Regions from separate parts of the Clostridium tanneri genome, predicted to be linked through region 1. Evidence: riboswitches for the same ligand, from Rfam matches in the RefSeq annotation. Region 1 holds a riboswitch; each other region holds the start of a gene.
The links. A riboswitch is a leader RNA that binds a small molecule or an ion and turns the genes downstream of it on or off. The one in region 1 is predicted to bind thiamine pyrophosphate.
Positions count from the first base shown of each region.

Region 2: another riboswitch for thiamine pyrophosphate. It lies ahead of P8V03_RS15840 (ABC transporter permease); the one in region 1 lies ahead of thiD (bifunctional hydroxymethylpyrimidine kinase/phosphomethylpyrimidine kinase).
Region 3: another riboswitch for thiamine pyrophosphate. It lies ahead of tenA (thiaminase II); the one in region 1 lies ahead of thiD (bifunctional hydroxymethylpyrimidine kinase/phosphomethylpyrimidine kinase).

Region 1 is NZ_JARUJP010000013.1:84,490-90,622, reverse strand. It holds gene P8V03_RS12135 (patatin-like phospholipase family protein) at 1-107, opposite strand, end outside; gene P8V03_RS12130 (hypothetical protein) at 393-515, shown strand; gene P8V03_RS12125 (amino acid ABC transporter permease) at 558-1,196, opposite strand; gene P8V03_RS12120 (amino acid ABC transporter substrate-binding protein) at 1,217-2,038, opposite strand; gene thiE (thiamine phosphate synthase) at 2,338-2,949, opposite strand; gene thiM (hydroxyethylthiazole kinase) at 2,940-3,761, opposite strand; gene thiD (bifunctional hydroxymethylpyrimidine kinase/phosphomethylpyrimidine kinase) at 3,788-4,591, opposite strand; TPP riboswitch at 4,754-4,853, opposite strand; gene P8V03_RS12100 (D-alanine--D-alanine ligase) at 5,088-5,990, shown strand.
Region 2 is NZ_JARUJP010000024.1:25,339-31,471, reverse strand. It holds gene P8V03_RS15865 (3D domain-containing protein) at 1-219, shown strand, start outside; gene P8V03_RS15860 (YukJ family protein) at 250-1,032, opposite strand; gene P8V03_RS15855 (manganese efflux pump MntP) at 1,248-1,802, shown strand; gene P8V03_RS15850 (ABC transporter ATP-binding protein) at 1,863-2,591, opposite strand; gene P8V03_RS15845 (ABC transporter substrate-binding protein) at 2,612-3,634, opposite strand; gene P8V03_RS15840 (ABC transporter permease) at 3,652-4,422, opposite strand; TPP riboswitch at 4,563-4,670, opposite strand; gene P8V03_RS15835 (alanyl-tRNA editing protein) at 4,811-6,028, shown strand.
Region 3 is NZ_JARUJP010000017.1:26,453-32,585, forward strand. It holds gene P8V03_RS13775 (ABC transporter substrate-binding protein) at 1-306, opposite strand, end outside; gene P8V03_RS13780 (ABC transporter permease) at 306-1,046, opposite strand; gene P8V03_RS13785 (ABC transporter ATP-binding protein) at 1,043-1,795, opposite strand; gene tenA (thiaminase II) at 1,802-2,461, opposite strand; TPP riboswitch at 2,558-2,666, opposite strand; gene P8V03_RS13795 (ABC transporter ATP-binding protein) at 2,930-3,649, shown strand; gene P8V03_RS13800 (ABC transporter permease) at 3,633-4,790, shown strand; gene P8V03_RS13805 (hypothetical protein) at 4,945-5,586, shown strand; gene P8V03_RS13810 (cell wall-binding repeat-containing protein) at 6,072-6,133, shown strand, end outside.

The DNA.
Region 1 (6,133 bases):
CCTGCAACTCTTTGCCAGTGATATCCTTGGGTTTCCATGTAATTTAAAGCACCAATAATTCCAATTCCTCTCATACCTCCGCCTTCAAAAACTGCATCAGCTTTCAAAATTAATCACCTTCTTTTATTTTACAGTATATATATATATTATTACTGGTTGTTAAGAAAGGTTATATCAAATCTGAAAAAATATTTATTAAATGGAAAGCATTTTTCATATACAAAAAAAACTCATTATGATATATTAGAGTAACATTTTTATAGGAATAGAAATATACTGTGAGTATAAAATAGTATAGAATTCATTTGATGAAATACCAATTGACAATTACAAGATATGGTGGTAATATTTTACAGTATCGACAAATTTATAAAGAAAGGTAGGGATTATTTATGAATAAAAACAAAGGTTTTCAAATTCCAATGGATGTTATTGAAGAATGTTTAAAAGAGTGTTTGGACAATACTGGTAATGAAAATGGAAAAGAAAAAACAAGTTCTGTTAGCAGTAGGTAACTAGAACCTGTTCATTACAATTTTTTGCATTTCTATATAAGACTAATAAAATGAATACTTCTTTTCTAATTTTCTAAACATCAGCACTAATAATGAGGTGATCAAAAGATATACAACGGCAGCTATTATAAATGGTGTTATAGTAAAATCTCTTGTAACCACTTCTTTAGCAGCCCTGAGCAAATCACCGATACCTATAGCTGCAACTAGTGCCGTATCCTTTATAAGGTTTATGGCTTCATTACAGACAGGAGGAATAACATTCCTTGCTGCCTGGGGAAGTATTATTCTTATCATAGTTTGACGATAGTTCATTCCGAGAGCTTTGGCTGCCTCAAATTGACCTCTATCAACTGATTCAATACCAGCTCTAAAGGTTTCAGCTAAGTATGCTGCATAGTTTACAGTAAAAGCTATGCTAGCGGCAGTTAATGGTGTTAATCTTATGCCTACTACAGGAAGACCAAAGTATGTGAAGAAAAGTTGAAGAAGTAAAGGGGTACCCCTAAAAGCCCATGTATATAAGCTTAAAACTGCCTTCAATGGTTTAATTTTTGAATTTTTCCCTAAGGCTACAAGAATGCCTAGGGGTACTGAACAAACTGCTACTATTATAAATAACTCTAAGGTTATTATGCTCCCTTTTAGTATAAATCCTGTAATATCCATAAGATTAGCCATTAAAACCACTTCCTAACTAGTTATTTTGTAATTATATCTTTTCCAAACCATTTTTGAGATATTTTATCTGCTGTTCCGTCAGCCTTCATAGCATCTAGAGTTTTATCAAGTTCTTCTTTAAAGCTATTATCGCTCTTTCTTATACCTACTCCATAATCTTCTTTTCCGAAATCTTCATCAAGAACCTTGTACAAGCCAGGTTTTTTAGATATGTAGTATCTTCCTACTACTTCGTCAACAATTACTGCATCTACACGGCCTTGATTTAAATCCATTAAAGCCTCTGTATTATTTGAATATTTTCTAGTATCCTTTAATGCACTTGAAGTTTCCTTATCAGCTGTTAAAGCAGTTTCACTGCTGCTTCCTAGTTGAATACCAACTATCTTACCAGATAAATCTTTTTTACCTTTTATAGTAGAATCACTTTTTACAACAATAATTTGTTTGTTTTGAAGATATACATTTGAAAAAGCTATCTGTTCTTTTCTTTTGTCTGTTATAGTTAAACCATTCCAAATTACATCTATGTCCTTATTATTTAAGCTAAGTAGAACACCATCCCATTGAACAGGTTTAAATACAGCCTTTACACCCATTCTCTTTGCAACTTCCTTTGCTAAATCAATATCAAAGCCAACAATTTCTCCTTTATCGTCTTTAAATCCCATTGGTGGAAAGCTGTCATCAAGCCCAACAACAAATTCTCCTTTTTCTTTAATCTCTTTTAAGGAATTATCTTGAGCTTGGCTACCATTAGCTTGTTTACTATTGCCACATCCTGAAAGTATAAGACCTATGGAAAGTACTGCTATAGTTAAAATTGATAATTTTTTTTTCATTTTTGAATCCCCGCCTTTTTAATTATTTAATTACAATACCTATTATACTTTAGCGTATTAAATTTGTAAAGTAATAAAATGAAATTTTATAAGATTTTAATTATAAGTTTAAAAAATTATATTATTATCCGATTTTATGTAGTTATATAGATTAAAATTTTGTGAGTTAGGAGGGGCAATTTGAAGGTACAGGTTTCAGATACTCAATTATTTGAAAAGGAAATAGTTCGCAGTTTTAAAGGATTCTTATGGATAAAACTACGAACTATTTCTTTATTATGAGAAAAATGAAGACAAATTTATAATTTTAATGACCTTGCCGCAGCTTTAATATCTTCTTTTCCTAGCACTGCCGATATAATAGAGATTCCATTTACTCCAGTAGCTAAAACTTCCCTGAAGTTACTTTCATTTATGCCGCCAATAGCTACAGCAGGTATATTGATATTCTGGTAAATATCTTTTAGAGTCTCTATTCCTAGCGGTACATCTATGTCTTTTTTTGTTCCAGTGTAGAATATGGCACCAATACCTAAATAGTCTGCTCCATCTCTTTCTGCTTCTAAAGCTTCCTCTAAAGTTCCTGCGGAAATGCCTATAATCCTATTTTTACCTAATATTTTTCTAGCAATTTTTAGAGGCATATCATCTTGACCAAGATGAACTCCATCTGCATTTATAGCCTGCGCAATGTCTATTCTGTCGTTTATTATAAGTGGAATCTTATAGTGGTCTGTTACTTCTTTTACTTCTAAAGCAACCTTAAAAAATTCTCTTGTGGAAATGTTTTTTTCTCTAACTTGAACCATGGTGACACCGCCAAGTATTGAATCTTCTACTACAGTTTTTAAACTTCTGCCCTTTAGAAAACTTCTATCAGTTATAAGATATAAGCTATAGTCTATTTCCATGTTATTCTACCTTCTTCCATAAGTTTTTCTTCTGTTAACGTATAAATACAGTCAATTAGTTTTACTCTAAAGCTTCCAGGAGCCTTAGCTATTTCATGAGCTTCTTCTCCTGCTAAATTCATCGAAAGAATTGCTGTTACAGTGGATATAAATTTATCTTCAGATACGGCAGCTGTGCCTCCGCAAAGAGCTCCAACCATACATCCAGCACCAGTTACTTTGGTTAACATTTCGGTGCCATTTTCAATAATTGCACTGCGAATACCGTCAGTTATGTAATCCTTTTTTCCAGTAGCTGCAACTACACAATTATATTTTTGTGCTAGTGCAATGCAGGCATCTAAGGCATCGTCACCATTATCTAAGGAATCAACACCGCGAACTTCAGAGGATTTTCCAGCTAAAAATTTTATTTCTCCAATATTACCTTTAATAACATCAACTCTTCCAAGCTCTAAAATTCTATTTATTACAGAAAGTTTTCTTGGAATAGCTGCACAAGCCACAGGATCTAATACAACAGGAACATTATTCATTTTTGCAGATATACTAGAGAGCACCGCTGCTTCTTCCTGTTCCTTAGTCAAAGTTCCAACATTTAAGTATAAAGCAGATGAAATTTTAGTAAAATCAAAAACCTCATCATAGGCTTCACACATAGCAGGTGAAGCTCCATAAGCTAAAAGTACGTTGGCACAATCATTTATTGTTACGTAGTTAGTTATACATTGAACAAGCGGAACCTTGCTTCTAAGTTCAGTGAAGGTATTACATACTTCTTTAATATAAGTGTGTTCAAAGTTATTGCTCATTTTCATTCCCCCAAAATATTTATATTTTATTCATAAGAAATCTTTGCTTTTTTATAAACTTCTATAAAATGACCTACAGGACCAACACCATGTCCTATAGAAAAAGAATTTTCTATAGCCCTAGTTATATATTCTTTGGATAGGGAAACTGCTTCTTCTACAGAGTTCCCTTTAGCTAGGTAAGATGCTATAGCTGAGGACAAGGTACAGCCTGTACCATGAGTGTTTTGAGTTTCTATTCTATGACCTTCAAGGGTTATAAATTTATCTCCAGAAAGAAGTATATCGTTGGCATCATTGCATCTATGGCCACCTTTTATTAATACATTTTTTGCTCCAAGTTCCTTTATTTTTAATGCTGCAGTCTTCATCTCTTCAGCATTTTGTATTTTCATTCCAGTTAGCACTTCTGCCTCAGGAATATTTGGTGTTACCACCTCTGCAATGTATATAAGATTCTTTATGGCTGATTCTGCCTCAGGTTTTAATAAAAAATAACCACTTTTAGATACCATAACTGGATCTAATACAATATTTTTAGCATTGTATTTTTTTAGTAAGTCTTTAATTATTTCTATAGTTTTGCTATTGGATACCATACCAATTTTTACAGCATCTACAGTTATGTCTTCAAAGATAGATTTTATTTGAGCTTCCACAAGCTCCTCTGTAACCTCCATGACATTTTGAACCCCTATTGTATTTTGTGCGGTTATTGCAGTAACTACACTCATTCCGTAAACACCTAGGGAACTCATAGTTTTTAAATCAGCCTGAATACCTGCGCCTCCACAACTATCTGAGCCGGCAATTGTTAATACTTTTTTCATTTTAAACACCTCTGCTTTGCCGTGGGAGAGTTAGCTAATTGGACTAAAATTGCTTTGAACCGGATATAGGTAAAAAGTAGGAAGGGTAAAAGACAGGCTTTTGTATAAATTTAAAATAAAAAAGTGTATTGCGGAAAAGCAATACACTTATAGTAACAAAGTGATATAATACGACTTGCTTCCCTACGCCAGTGTTAACCGGATCAGGTTCAAAGGGTTAGAAAAAACTCTTCTCAGCCTTATGGCACCCCCACAAAAATTTATTTAATTGTTCTACTATTACTTTAACATACTTATCCAAAACTGCAACAGTTAAAATAGCCTGTTATACATAAATAGTTTAGCTTATTTTCAGTACTTCTTAAAAAAGCTGAGTTTCTTATACTAATGAAGCCACTTTTATTATAAAATAGAGGAAAGGTGGTACTTAACTTATTTCAATAATATTAATACAATATTATTAAGAAAAGTAAATAAGGTGTATGGAGGAATGAAAATGAAGATTGGAGTTATTATGGGAGGAGTATCCTCAGAAAGAGAAGTATCTTTAAACTCAGGGAAAGAAATAGTTAAATACTTTAATAAGGATAAATATGAGGTTGTTCCTATAGTTATAGATAAAAAAGATGATGTAATGGAAAAAGCTAAAGATATAGATTTTGCATTTATTGCTCTTCATGGAAAATTTGGTGAAGACGGAACAATACAAGCTGTACTGGAAACAATGGACATTCCATACTCAGGCTGTGGACCACTTACCAGCGGAATATGTATGGATAAGGATATAACTAAAAGAATACTAAGACAGTCAGGAATAAATACTGCTGATTGGTTATGCGTTAGAAGTGTAGATGAGATAGACTATGATTATATAGATAAGATGGGATACCCAGTGTTCGTAAAGCCAAATAGTGGTGGTTCTAGTGTAGCTACAAACTTGATTAAGAAAAAAGAAGATATAGAAAGTGCAGTAAGCTTAGCATTAGATTACGATAAGGAAGTTATGATTGAAAAGTATATAAAAGGCGATGAAATAACTTGCTGTATGTTAGACGGAAAAATGATAGCTATAATAGCTATTAAACCTAAAGCTGAATTCTTTGACTATACAGCAAAATATGCTGATGGAGGCTCAGATGAAATAGTAGTACAATTTGAAGAAGGCTTACAAAAGAAAATTGAAGAAATGGCATTAGAATGCTGGAAGGTTCTAAAATGCAGTGTATACGTAAGAGTAGATATGATAATAAAGGAAGGCGTACCTTATTTACTTGAGTTAAATACTTTACCTGGAATGACAAAGAATAGTCTATTCCCTAAAGGGGCAAAAGCTGTAAATATGTCTTACAGTGATTTATTAGATAAAGTAACAGAATTATCCTTGAAAGAAGTAAGATAGATTTGTAAAGGTGAAACTTAGGTCCGGTGGGGAAGAACCTTCACCGGATTCTGTTTACATCAAAAATGTCAAAGATATAAAAATTATTTGAAAAGATAAAATTTCAATAATTTTTATTGACAGTGTAAACTTACATTGATATA
Region 2 (6,133 bases), on a different contig from region 1:
CCAGGCACCGTTGCTAACAATGTACTTCCCCTAGGTACAAGAATCTACACCGAAGAATTTGGAACCTTAACTGTTGAAGATAGAGGCGGCGATAACTTTAATACTATACATAGACTAGATGTTTATGTGCCTCGGAAAGCTGGAGAAAGTATTGCTGATTATAAAACAAGGGTAATTAATATGGGAATAGTTAAGGTAAAAGGTTACATAGCTAACTAAAGCTAATGTAAGGGATTTCAATTAAATCCCTTACTGTTCTACTAATTCAGCTGTAATCTTCTGACTTTCAAACTTCATAAAAATTGCTGACCAACTGTCATCTTTAAAATGAATAAAGATTCCTCCATCTTGATATATTCCCTCATCTTTTTTCCACTTTTCTTCATCGCAATTTCCTTGGTTCATATGAATATCATGTATTCCCTTTGGCCCTTTTTCTCTTAATAGGTTAAACTTTTCTTCTAAGGTAAAATCTGTCCTACATTCCATTGGATAAAGATCTCCAAAGATATATAAATCAGCGTCCTCCTCCTTGGCATCCATAATGTATTTGTGCAGCTCCTCATTTAAATCAATAGTTGTAGGAACAGACTTAAATTCCCCTATGTTAAATAAATTACTTCTAATATAGTCTAATGCCATGCCTTCTTTCTTGTTTTCTTCTCCACAGTTTAATAACTTTATCCCATAGTCTAATTGCTCCAATTTCTTTAAAGAAAACTTTTCTTCATCCTTTATTTTAAGGTTATCTATGAATAGATATTCTAATTTAGGAGTTTTTCTTCCTTCATGGGATCTAACATTAATTTGTATTTCAACTTTTCTGTCTTTAAAATATAAGCTCTCTTCTCCCATATATAAATTCTCACCATCTATTTTAAAATGATAGTGAAATACTCCACCTATTTTTTCATATTGGCAATGAATGTTTCCTTCCAGTACTTGGTGTCCTTCTCTCTTTGGAATTTCACTTCCTATATCGCTAATTGAGCTTCCCTTTGCTTTGCAAAGAACATATATTGGAATAGCCATATTCAGCCCTCCTTCTCAATTTATATTACCTGTGTATCTAGCTTTCACATAAGATAAACTACCTAAACCTGTAATATTTTTGAAAAAATTAATATTAATATGGAAATGGTCAATGTAACATTTCAGCTTACTACACATACTATAAAGCAAACAAAGGACAAGCTTTTTGCAAAAAATTGATATTTACCTAGGATTAATAAAGTGGAGGGAGATTTATGAGTATATTAGTAATATTCCTCGCGGCACTTGGTCTATCTATTGATGCCTTTACAATTTCTTTTACTGGCGGTATTCTAACGAAAAAGCAAAAACTAAAAAGTGCTTTTGTTATAGGTTTGTATTTTGGAACTGTTCAAACAGCGGTAGCAGCCTTTGGATGGTTTTTAGGAGATAAATTTAAAGGTTATATAGCAGAATTTAGTGAAATGTTTGCCATTGGATTGTTGCTATTCATTGGATTAAGGATGATATTTCAGTATATTAAGGAAAGAAAAGAAGCTGACTATGAAGCCAAGGAGTTAAACAGTAAGTTTTTCCCTCTTCTTGCAGTACTAGTTAGTGTAGATGAGCTTGCTGCTGGAGTAAGCTTTAGTCTTTTCAATGCTAACATTGCTGAAGTTTTAATAATATTTGGAGCAACCTTCTTTATTACAGCCTTTGTTGGAATTCTCGTTGGTAGAAAGCTTGGACTTATACTAAAGAGGAAAGCAGACCTTATAGGAGGACTAATGTTCATGCTGCTTGCTTTGGTAAACATCCTCAAGGGTTAAATCTTAGCTATAAAAGAGGGAAGTAAACCACCCCTTGGTGCTTACTTCCCTCTACTTTTTCTATAACAACTCTAATACCTGTTTCTTTATAGCCACAAATTTTTCTGAGGTTATTAATTCCTTTGTTCTATTCTTCGGCAGATCCACTAATATTTCTCCTTTAATATAAGCGGGCTTATCTGACAGCACATATATTCTGTTGGAAAGATAAATAGCCTCTTCTATATCATGAGTAATAAATAATATAGTAGTGCTTAAATCCTTAATTACCTTTAGCAGCCAGTTTTGCATCTTACTTCTTGTAATGGCATCTAATGCTCCAAAGGGTTCATCCAAAAGCATAATATCACTGGAGGTCATATAGGTTCTTAAAAAGGCAGCTCTCTGTCTCATGCCTCCAGACAGCTGAAAAGGATATTTAAATTCATATCCTTTTAATCCGTAGGGTTCAAAATAATTTTTAACCTTATTCCTTCCCTCTGCCTTGCTCTTTCCTTTTATATATAAAGGTAAAGCCACATTATCTATTACCTTTTTCCAAGGAAGTAATAAATCCTTTTGATGCATATAGCTTATTTGTCCTAATACCTTTGCTTCTCCAGCGTCAGGCTCTAGTATTCCAGATATTATATTAAGTATAGTGCTTTTTCCGCTTCCACTTGGTCCTAAGAGAGTTACAAATTCTCCTTCTTCTACCTTAAGACTTATATCTTTAAGTATACTGTCCCCTTGAAAGGATTTGGAAATATTTTTAAGCACAAGTTTTTTCTTACCATTGTAATTATTCAATCCAGTCTACTCCTTTAGGATTATTTAGCTGGAAGGAATTCATTTGTAAATGCCTCTTCCGCCTTCATATCCTTGTTTATTAACTTATTATTAAGAAGAAACTTTGTATAGTTGTTCCAAACAGATGCCTTCATTTCTCCCCATCTTGAAGCATCTTCTTTATACTTATTCTTTAAGTATTTTTGACTTTCAACTACAAGAGCTTTATCTAATTCTGGTGCATTTTTAAGCAATACCTCTGCTGCTTCTTCTGGTTTTTCCATTGAGAATTCATATCCCTTTGAAGTAGCCTTCATAAACTTTTTAACTAAGTCTGATTTATTCTTTAAAGTATCTTCATTAGCTATTAAAATAGGAGTATAGTAGTCTAAATCAGAATTTAACTTTCTTAATTCTATGTAGTCGATAGGTATATTCTTTAATTTAGCATCTACTCCTGCCCAGCCTTCATATATCCATGCAAAATCTACATTACCTTTAGTAGCAGCAAAGAAATCCTGCTCACCCATGTTTACTATTTTAAGCTTACTAAAGTCAGCACCTTCCTTTTGCATAACTGCCTGAAGCACAGCATTTTCTGAAGGAGATCCCCAACCACCATAGGTTTTTCCTTCAAAGTCTTTTACAGTTTTTATATTTTTATCCTTTGGAGCTGCTAAACCTGAAGTATTGTGCTGAATAATAGCAGCTATAGCCTTTATAGGAAGTGGATTATCTGAAGTTCTAGCATAGGTTAAGTCTTCCTGATAAGAAACACCAAAGTCTCCCTTTCCTGCAGCTATTAGATTTCCTACTGTTCCCTCAGAAGGTTGAATTATTTCAACATCTAATCCTTCTTCTTTATAGTAACCTTTATCCTTTGCCACATATAAACCGGTATGATTTGTATTAGGTGTCCAGTCAAGTATTACCTTTACTTTAGTTAATTCCTTATTCTCACCAGTACTGCTCTGTGGTGTCTTATTGCCTTGAGCACAGCCTGCAAATATTGAGGCAGTTAAAAGAGTTGATGCTAAAAGTGCTAAAAACTTTTTTCTTTTCATATTAATATCCTCCATCTTTATTTATCTTTAATTTTTCTCTGCCATGGCATAAAAACATATTGAAGTATATACATAAACCCAAACAATGCCATACTTAATATTATTATTACAACTATAGCTGCAAATATTTTATCTAAAGCATAGGCATTCTTTGCTCTTACCATAAAAATTCCTAGACCTCTCTCCCCTCCAAGCCATTCACCAATTACCGCTCCCATTATGCTGTAGGTTGCAGCTATTCTAAGACCGGAGAAAAAAGCACCTAGGCTATTCGGAAACTTAACATAGATAAACTGCTGAAGCCTTGAAGCCCCCATTGTATTCATAAGGTTTAGCATATCTTTATCTGCAGCCTCCAGTCCGTCTACGAGGCTTATAACAATAGGAAAAAAGCATACCATTATAACTACAATAACCTTTGGAAGCATTCCAAAACCAAACCATATTATGAATATTGGTGCCAAAGCTATAGTTGGTATGGTTTGAGAAACTACCAGTATGGGATAGATGCAACTTTTTATTACTTTTACGTTATCCATAAGCACAGAAAGTATTATTGCCAATATTACAGAGAGTAAAAAACCTAAAAGAGCCTCCTGTAATGTAGCATAAATATGAGGTTTTAAGGCCGGCAGTGTTTGAAATAAGGTATCTATAATATCCTTTGGAGAGGGAAGTATATATTTAGGAACTCCCCCCTTATCCACTACTAACTGCCATAATAATATTAAAAGCACCTGAAAAACAATGGAAATAGTTCTATTTACTGATTTGTCATATTTTTTCACTTAATGCACATCCTATAGTTAGTTTTTAATTAAACATTATTTCTATTAGTTTTATGTTTTTATAGCTTAAATATTAGGCTTGTTTAAAGCAAAAATATAAAGCCCTTTTCCTGAATTGGAAAAGGGCAATTTAACCAAAAATAAATTTCCACTATGTTCCCTCCGTTGGCATTACCCAATTCAGGTTATAAGGGTCGAAACTTTAAGTTTCCTCTCAGACAATGTTATTGCCTCCCCTATTTTATACTATTGTGAACCTTTACTGTTTTCAGTATATCATTTTGCAAATAAATATGTCAAATTTTTTATAGTTTTATGTTAGAATATAAGTTATGTATCAACCCTATATTTAATGGCAAGGTATTAGCCTTAAAGGAGATGTTTTAACTTGGAAAAACTTTATTATGAAAATCCTTATCAAAAGGACTTTACAGCAGAAATAGTTAATGTGATTGAAAAGGATAATAGTTATCATATAGAATTAGATAAAAGCTGCTTTTACCCAGATGGTGGAGAACAGCCCTATGATATAGGCTTTATAAATTCTTCACCCATAACCTATGTTTATGAGAAAGATGATAAAGTATATCACGTAACAAATATAAAACCTTTAAAAATTCACAGAGTGAAATGCAGCATAGACTGGAAGAGAAGATTTGATTATATGCAGCAGCACCTTGCGCAGCATATAATCTCTGCCTGCTTTTCTGAATTGCTTAACATAAACGTTACCTCTGTTAACCTTGGAGAAAGCAGTTCCTACATAGATATAGATAAATCTATAGAAGATGCCCAAATTAGAGATGTTGAAAAAAGAGCTAATGAGATAATTTTAAATAGCATCCCTGTAGAGACCCTGTATCCAACAAATGCTGAACTAAAAAAATTATTAGGCAAAAAAGCCTCTATTAAATCAAATGAGAAAATCAGACTTATTAGAATTGAAGATGTCCTCATAACTCCCTGTTATGGAATTCATCCTAATTCTACAATAGAGCTTCAGGCTATCAAGATTATAAAGTGGACAAAAAAAGGAACTGGTACTAGGATTGAATTTATATCTGGTTCACGGACTATTTCAGACTATTTTATAAGATATGAATGGATAGAAAAGATGTCCAGCATTTTATCCTGCAATGAGGCTGCTCTTTTAAATGAGGTGAAAAACTTTAAGGAAAACCTAAATAAGGCTCTTTCCGAGAATGGCAAGCTGAAAGCCGAGATTGCTGAATATGAAGTACAAAATATACTGAACTCCTGTGAGAGCATAAATAATATAAGGATTGTAAAGTCTATATATGATAATATTGACCTAAAACACGCTACCTTATTGGCATCTAAGTTAACAGCTTTCCCTAATGTTGTAGTTTTATTTGCAGTAAAGTCAGGAGATAAATCTAACCTGCACTTTAGTTGTTCTAAGGATTTGAAGATTCTCAGCATGAACTCCCTGCTAAAGGATGCTATTACCTTAGTTGATGGAAAAGGTGGCGGAAATGATTTTTCTGCTCAAGGTGGCGGAAAGAATAATAATAACTTGGACTCTGCAATCCAATATGCTTACAATAAGGTTAAAGACTATGTAGTAGGTAATTCTAAAATTTAATAAAAATTTGTTATAAAAAACCAATTATTAACAAAAAGTTCTTAAAAATTAAATATTTACTACACAATTATCTTATATAATAATAACTGTCCTAAGTTATATAAC
Region 3 (6,133 bases), on a different contig from region 1:
AATTACTATATCTGGTTGATAGTAAATACCTAAGGTTGCTTTGCCTGCAGCTGGTAGTGAAAGTGGGTCTGTTGGGTTAGAAGGGTATTTGATATTAACCTTTAAGCCTTCTTCTTTAAAGTATCCATTTTCCATAGCTGCATATATAAAGGTATGTATTGCGTTTGGATACCAGTCCAGCACTAAGTCTACCTCCTCTAGTTTTTCTCCATTAGTTTTAGCTGCTTCTTTATTTGAGCAGCCTGCTGCCATAAAGGTTATAAATATAAAAGTTAATAATAGTGAGAGATATTTAAGTTTTTTCATTACTCGTTCCTCCATTTTATTATTTTATTTTCTAAGAGATTAATTATAAACACAAGGATAACTGCAGCAAGGGATAAAATCACTATTGGAGCAAAGACTGCTGCTCCATCTAACTGGGTCATCATCCTTTTACTAAAATAGCCAAGGCCCGATTGAGATCCAAGCCATTCACTGATGGCAGCACCTATTACACTAAGAGGCACTGCTATTTTTATTGCTGAAAAGAAATAGGGAAGGGCAGAGGGAAATTTTAATTTGATAAATATATCCCTTTTGCTTGCTCCATAAGTAATCAGCAGTTCCTCCATTTCCCTTTTAGTAGAACGAAGACCATCATATAAATTCACCGTTATAGGAAAGAAAGTAATAAGTATAGTTACTACCACCTTACTCCAAATGCTGTATCCAAACCAAAGCACGAATATCGGTGCCAAGGCAGTAATAGGTATGGTTTGAGTTACTACTACAATAGGATATATTGCCTTTTCTATTTTCTCATTTAAGCTCATGGTTATAGCTAGGCCTACACCTAAAACTATTGATATAGCAAGACCTATAAAAGTAACCAACAGTGTAGAGGGAAGATGTACTAAAAAGAGAGGTTCTCTCAAAAGCCAAATCTTTTCTACAATTCTACTGGGAGAAGGAAGTATGTACATAGCATCTATATATCTTGCTAGAGCCTCCCATATTATAAAAAATACAATACTTACAATTATTGATGATTTATATTTCTTCATAGTTCAATCCTCTGCTTTAATTCATTGACAAGTTCTTCTTTTATGCTAAGCATTTCAGGTTTACTTAACATATGCCTGTCCCTTGGGTAACCAAAAGGTACTACTACTTCCTTTAATTTAGTTATAGGCCTTTCGGAAACTACAAATATTTTATTAGATAAAAACAAAGCTTCTTCAACATCGTGGGTTATAAATAATATAGTTTTATTAAGCTTTGACCATTGATTTAAAAGCCATTCCTGCATGGAAAGCTTTGTTATGGCGTCTAAGGCACTAAAGGGTTCATCTAAAAGCATAACCTCTGCACCGGTAAGGAGAGTTCTTATAAAGGAAACTCTCTGTCTCATTCCTCCAGATAAATCCTTTGGGTACTTGTTTTTATAGTTGTCTAATCCAAAGGTTTTTAAAAATTCTTCAGCCTTCTTTTTTGCATCCTTTTGTTTTTTGTTACCTACTTCTAGGGGAAGGCAAGCGTTTTCTAAAATAGTTCTCCAGGGTATCAGCAGGTCACTTTGAGGCATATACCCTATAGGATCGCTAATAGTATTAATGTTGTTATCATTAATATAGATTTCTCCATTAGAGCTTCTTTCAAGTTTAGAAATCAATCTAAATATTGTGCTCTTACCACAGCCACTGGGACCTATTATGCTTATAAATTCACCTTTATTTACATTGAAGCTTAGGTCTTTTATAAGGGTATAGGAGTCCTCTTCGTATTTAAAGGTTACGTCACAAAACTTTAACATTAATAATTACATCTCCTTGTTATAAGACATATCCCAAAACATTGCTTCATATTTGCTGGTATTTATAAATATTTCTTTTAATCTTTCCTTATCCTTTGGTGAAAGATTTTCTGAAAGTTCATCTACTAAATCTATAAGCCATTTAGTACATCCCACATATTCCTTTGATATATATCCTCTAATCCATTCACCATAAAATTCGTGGTCTACAGCACCAGGGTTTTTGCTTAAGTTTCTGCCAATTTCTAAATAGCTCCACATACAAGCCAGTAGAGAAACGGATACCTCTGGCAGCCCGCCTATTTGTGACACAGCAAGCATGTAGTTGGTGTATGAGATATTTGCAAGAGAAGCCTTTGTATTTTCAATTTCTTCATAGGTAATGCCCAGTCTTTTCATATAGGAGCGGTGAATACTCATTTCTCCATTTAGAATGTTGTTCACCATGCTGGAAAAGCCCTGCATTATATCTTCTCTATCTGCCTTTACTATGCCTAATGCATAAACCTTGGCATAGTCTAGAAGGTATATGTAATCTTGAATCATGTAAAATTTAAACTTGTCTATTTCTAGAGTGCCATTGCCTATTCCCTTTACAAAAGGATGGGTATAATAGGATTCCCAAATTTCTTTAACGCTTTCATACAAGCTTTCTGAAAACTTCATATTAGTGCCTCCTAATTTATAAAAATTTGAAAAATAAAAAAGGTACAAACCAGAGGAGGTTTGTACCTATGTCTTTAAAACTATAAAGGTATTTTTAAAATACATGAAACCTCTTCCTACGCTGGCATTATCCAGATCAGGTTATAGGGTCAAAGAATTACATTCTTAATCTCAGCTGATAACATCAGCCCCCCTGGGATTGGTAAATTATTAAATTTTCCTACAAGGTCATATTACTACAATGAATTGGTAAGGTCAAGATATATTTGGGGACGGTTTGCAATTTTTCTTTAAGTTTCTAATTGATGAAAAATTGCAAACCGTCCCTTAATCCTTGAATAATTGTGGACAATGCCTTAGATTTTTATGATAGAATATAAATACTAAGGAAATATTATTTTGCGTCATGTCAGTATTATGTCGTAAAAAGCTATAAGTCATAATTAAAACTATTGGGGGTCACAGAAATTGAGAGATATTATACGACTAGAAAATATAAATAAAACTTATGGAAAAAATGCTAAGACTCATGTACTTCATGATATTAATTTATCAATAAAGGAAGGATCTTTTAATTCAATAATAGGGGCTTCCGGCAGTGGGAAAACTACTTTGCTAAATATAATAGGAACTTTAGATAAGCCTACTGATGGGCAGATTTACATAGATGGCAAAAGGACAGATAACATGAGTAGAAGGGCATTGGCAGGTCTTAGAAATAAGACCATAGGTTTCATATTCCAATTTCATTATTTATTGCCAGAGTTTAATGCTCTAGAAAATGTTCTTATGCCTCATACTATAAGCAAGTTTTTCTGTGGAAGAAAGACTAGGGAAAAAGCTGAAGAGCTTCTTGATCTGGTGCAGTTATCAGATTTTAAGAGTAAGAAAGTCTATGATTTGTCCGGTGGACAGCAGCAGAGGGTAGCTATTGCTAGGGCGCTTATGAACGAACCTAAGATTATACTGGCAGATGAACCTACAGGAAACCTAGATTCTAAGTCTGCTAAGGGAGTTTATGATATATTCAGGAATGTTAACAGAGAGTTTAATACTACTTTTGTAATTATAACTCACGATGATAGGATAGCAAAAAAGGCAGATAGAATAATAAAAATAAATGATGGTGTAGTTTTCGATGTAGATAGAAGTATAGAAAGGGAAAAGAAAGATGTTTGCATCCTTTAAAATAGCCTGGAGATTTTTGAAAAATAATAAGGCACAAACTTTAATTATAATATTAGGTATAGCAATAGGTGTATCAGTCCAAATATTTTTAGGACTTTTAAGTAAGGGTGTTGATGCAACATTGCTAGATAAAATTATAGGAAGCTCTTCTCATATAACAGTCTATTTTTCAAAGGGAGGAATGGAAGAATGGGAGAGTAAGAAGGAAAAAATTCAAGCCTTAGGCAGTGATATAAAAACTGTGCTGCCGGTGGCTGAACATCAGGTTTTTATAAAGTTGAAGGACATGAATGAGCCTGTTAGATTAAGAGGAATTACATCAAAAGAAGCTAATCTTTTATATAACTTAGAAGACAAAACCTACGAGGGAAAGATGATAAAGGAAGCTAAAGAGGCTTTGGTTGGCAGGGAGTTAAAGGAGAGATTAGACTTAAAACTCGGAGATAAGTTTAATATAGTAACTATTGATAACAAAAATTTAGAACTTACAGTGACAGGGTTTTATGATTTAGGTTCTGCTAAGCTTAATAGACAGTGGGTCTTTACAGATTTAAAGACCTCTCAGGATTTAATAGGATTTGGAAATAAAATAACTTCAATTGAAATATCTGCAGTTAACCCTTATAACGCAGATATCTTAGAGAAGAAGGTAGAGGAAAGTTTAAATAATAAAAACTTAAAAGTAGATAACTGGAAAAGTCAAAACAAGCTTTTAGTAAGTGGTATAATTGGACAAAGAGTTTGCACTATTATAATTCAGGTTTTCGTATTACTTGCAGCGGTGTTAAGTATAATGAGTATATTGGGAATAACAGCAACCCAAAAGTATAAGCAGATAGGAATATTAAAGGCTATGGGTGTAGAAGATAGTTCTGTAGCTAGTATTTTCTTTGTTCAAGCTTTTATATTAGGGGTAATTGCAACATTATTTGGAGTAGGGCTTAATATTATGTATATAAAGGCTTTTAATAGATACATAACTTTAGAAGGGAAGCCCTTGGTAGATATAGTTATTGACAACAAGTTCATAATAATATCCTCTTTAATTGATATAACTGCTTCAACCTTAGCGGCCTTTTTTCCGGCAGCAAAGTCCTATAGATTAAGTCCTGTTGAAGTTATAGGAGGACAGAATGCTTAAGTTTAGAAGTAACAATTTAATAGATATTAGTAGTGAAGACTTTACTGTCAATCATACACTGCTCTAGAATAGGAGCGTTGCTAAGGGCAGTTAAGTAAAGTGACGCCAAGATTCATATAGATAATAAGCAAAAATGGGAATCAGGAGTGATGTAATGAGTAAGATGAAAAATAAAAGAGGGTTTCTTATAGTTATTACTCTAATAACAATATTAATACTATCATTAGGAGCGTTATTTAGCTTAGTATCGTGGAATCATTCTTACGTTGTTCCAAAGGTAAAAGTATCCTTTGATCTTATTGATAAGGGAATAAAAGCTCAAAGCAAAGGTGTAATGGAACTTAATAATGATGAGCTAAATGGCATTATAGCTTTTTATTCTAGTGGAAAGAAGACTTATGATGACTTAACTATAAAGGGAATCCACGGAGAGATGTCTGGGGACAGTTTACAATTTTTCATACCTTCCAGCTATAAAGGTATTAGTTTTCTATTGCGTACAGAAGGAAACTTAGGATTCAAGGAAGGTAAAGCTCAGTATATTGTGAATAAGGTCTATTTAGGTAAGCTGCCTATTTCTAAGGACTTTGTTTTAAATAAGCTTAAAAATGTTATGACAGGGACTATGGCTGCAGATAACTCTAGCATTTATTTAGATTTAAGTAGTATGCCTGTTAAGATTAAAGATGTTAAGGTTAGGGGTAGTATACTTGTTGTGGAAGTAGAGAAGGTTTCAGGGATTTATGAGGAGAGATTAAAGTTTTTAGAGAATATGATAAAGGATTTTATTAAATAGAGGTATGGGGACAGTTCACAACTATTCGACAAGCAAGGGGACGGTCTACAATTATTCCATTGATGAATAATTGTAGACCGTCCCCTTGTTTTTGTTGTTGAATAGTTGTGAACTGTCCCACATAGACTTCACTATTTGATAGCAAAAAGGTTGTCTTATAAATTAATATTAATAACCTCATTATGTAATTTGTAGAAGAAAGTTATCGATTATTTTCTTAAAATATAGCACAAAGAGGCTTATATCAATGATTTCAGTCATTTGCATGCTTGTACCAAAATATGAAGGAATAAATTCATATTCCATTAGATGTGCAAGCTAGAAATTTCTTTGTATAGATAACTATATTCAAATGTAATACAATAAAACACGTAGCAGATACAAGATAATAACTAATAAAGAGAACAGTTTAGAAGATATTAAAAATTTTGTATGTAAAATATTAAATTATTAATATAATAAAAAAACTTAGGAGGAATCATTTAATGAATAAAAAAAGTATAGGTACAATTTCAGCAGTAGCTTTTGCAGCAATATTATTATCTAA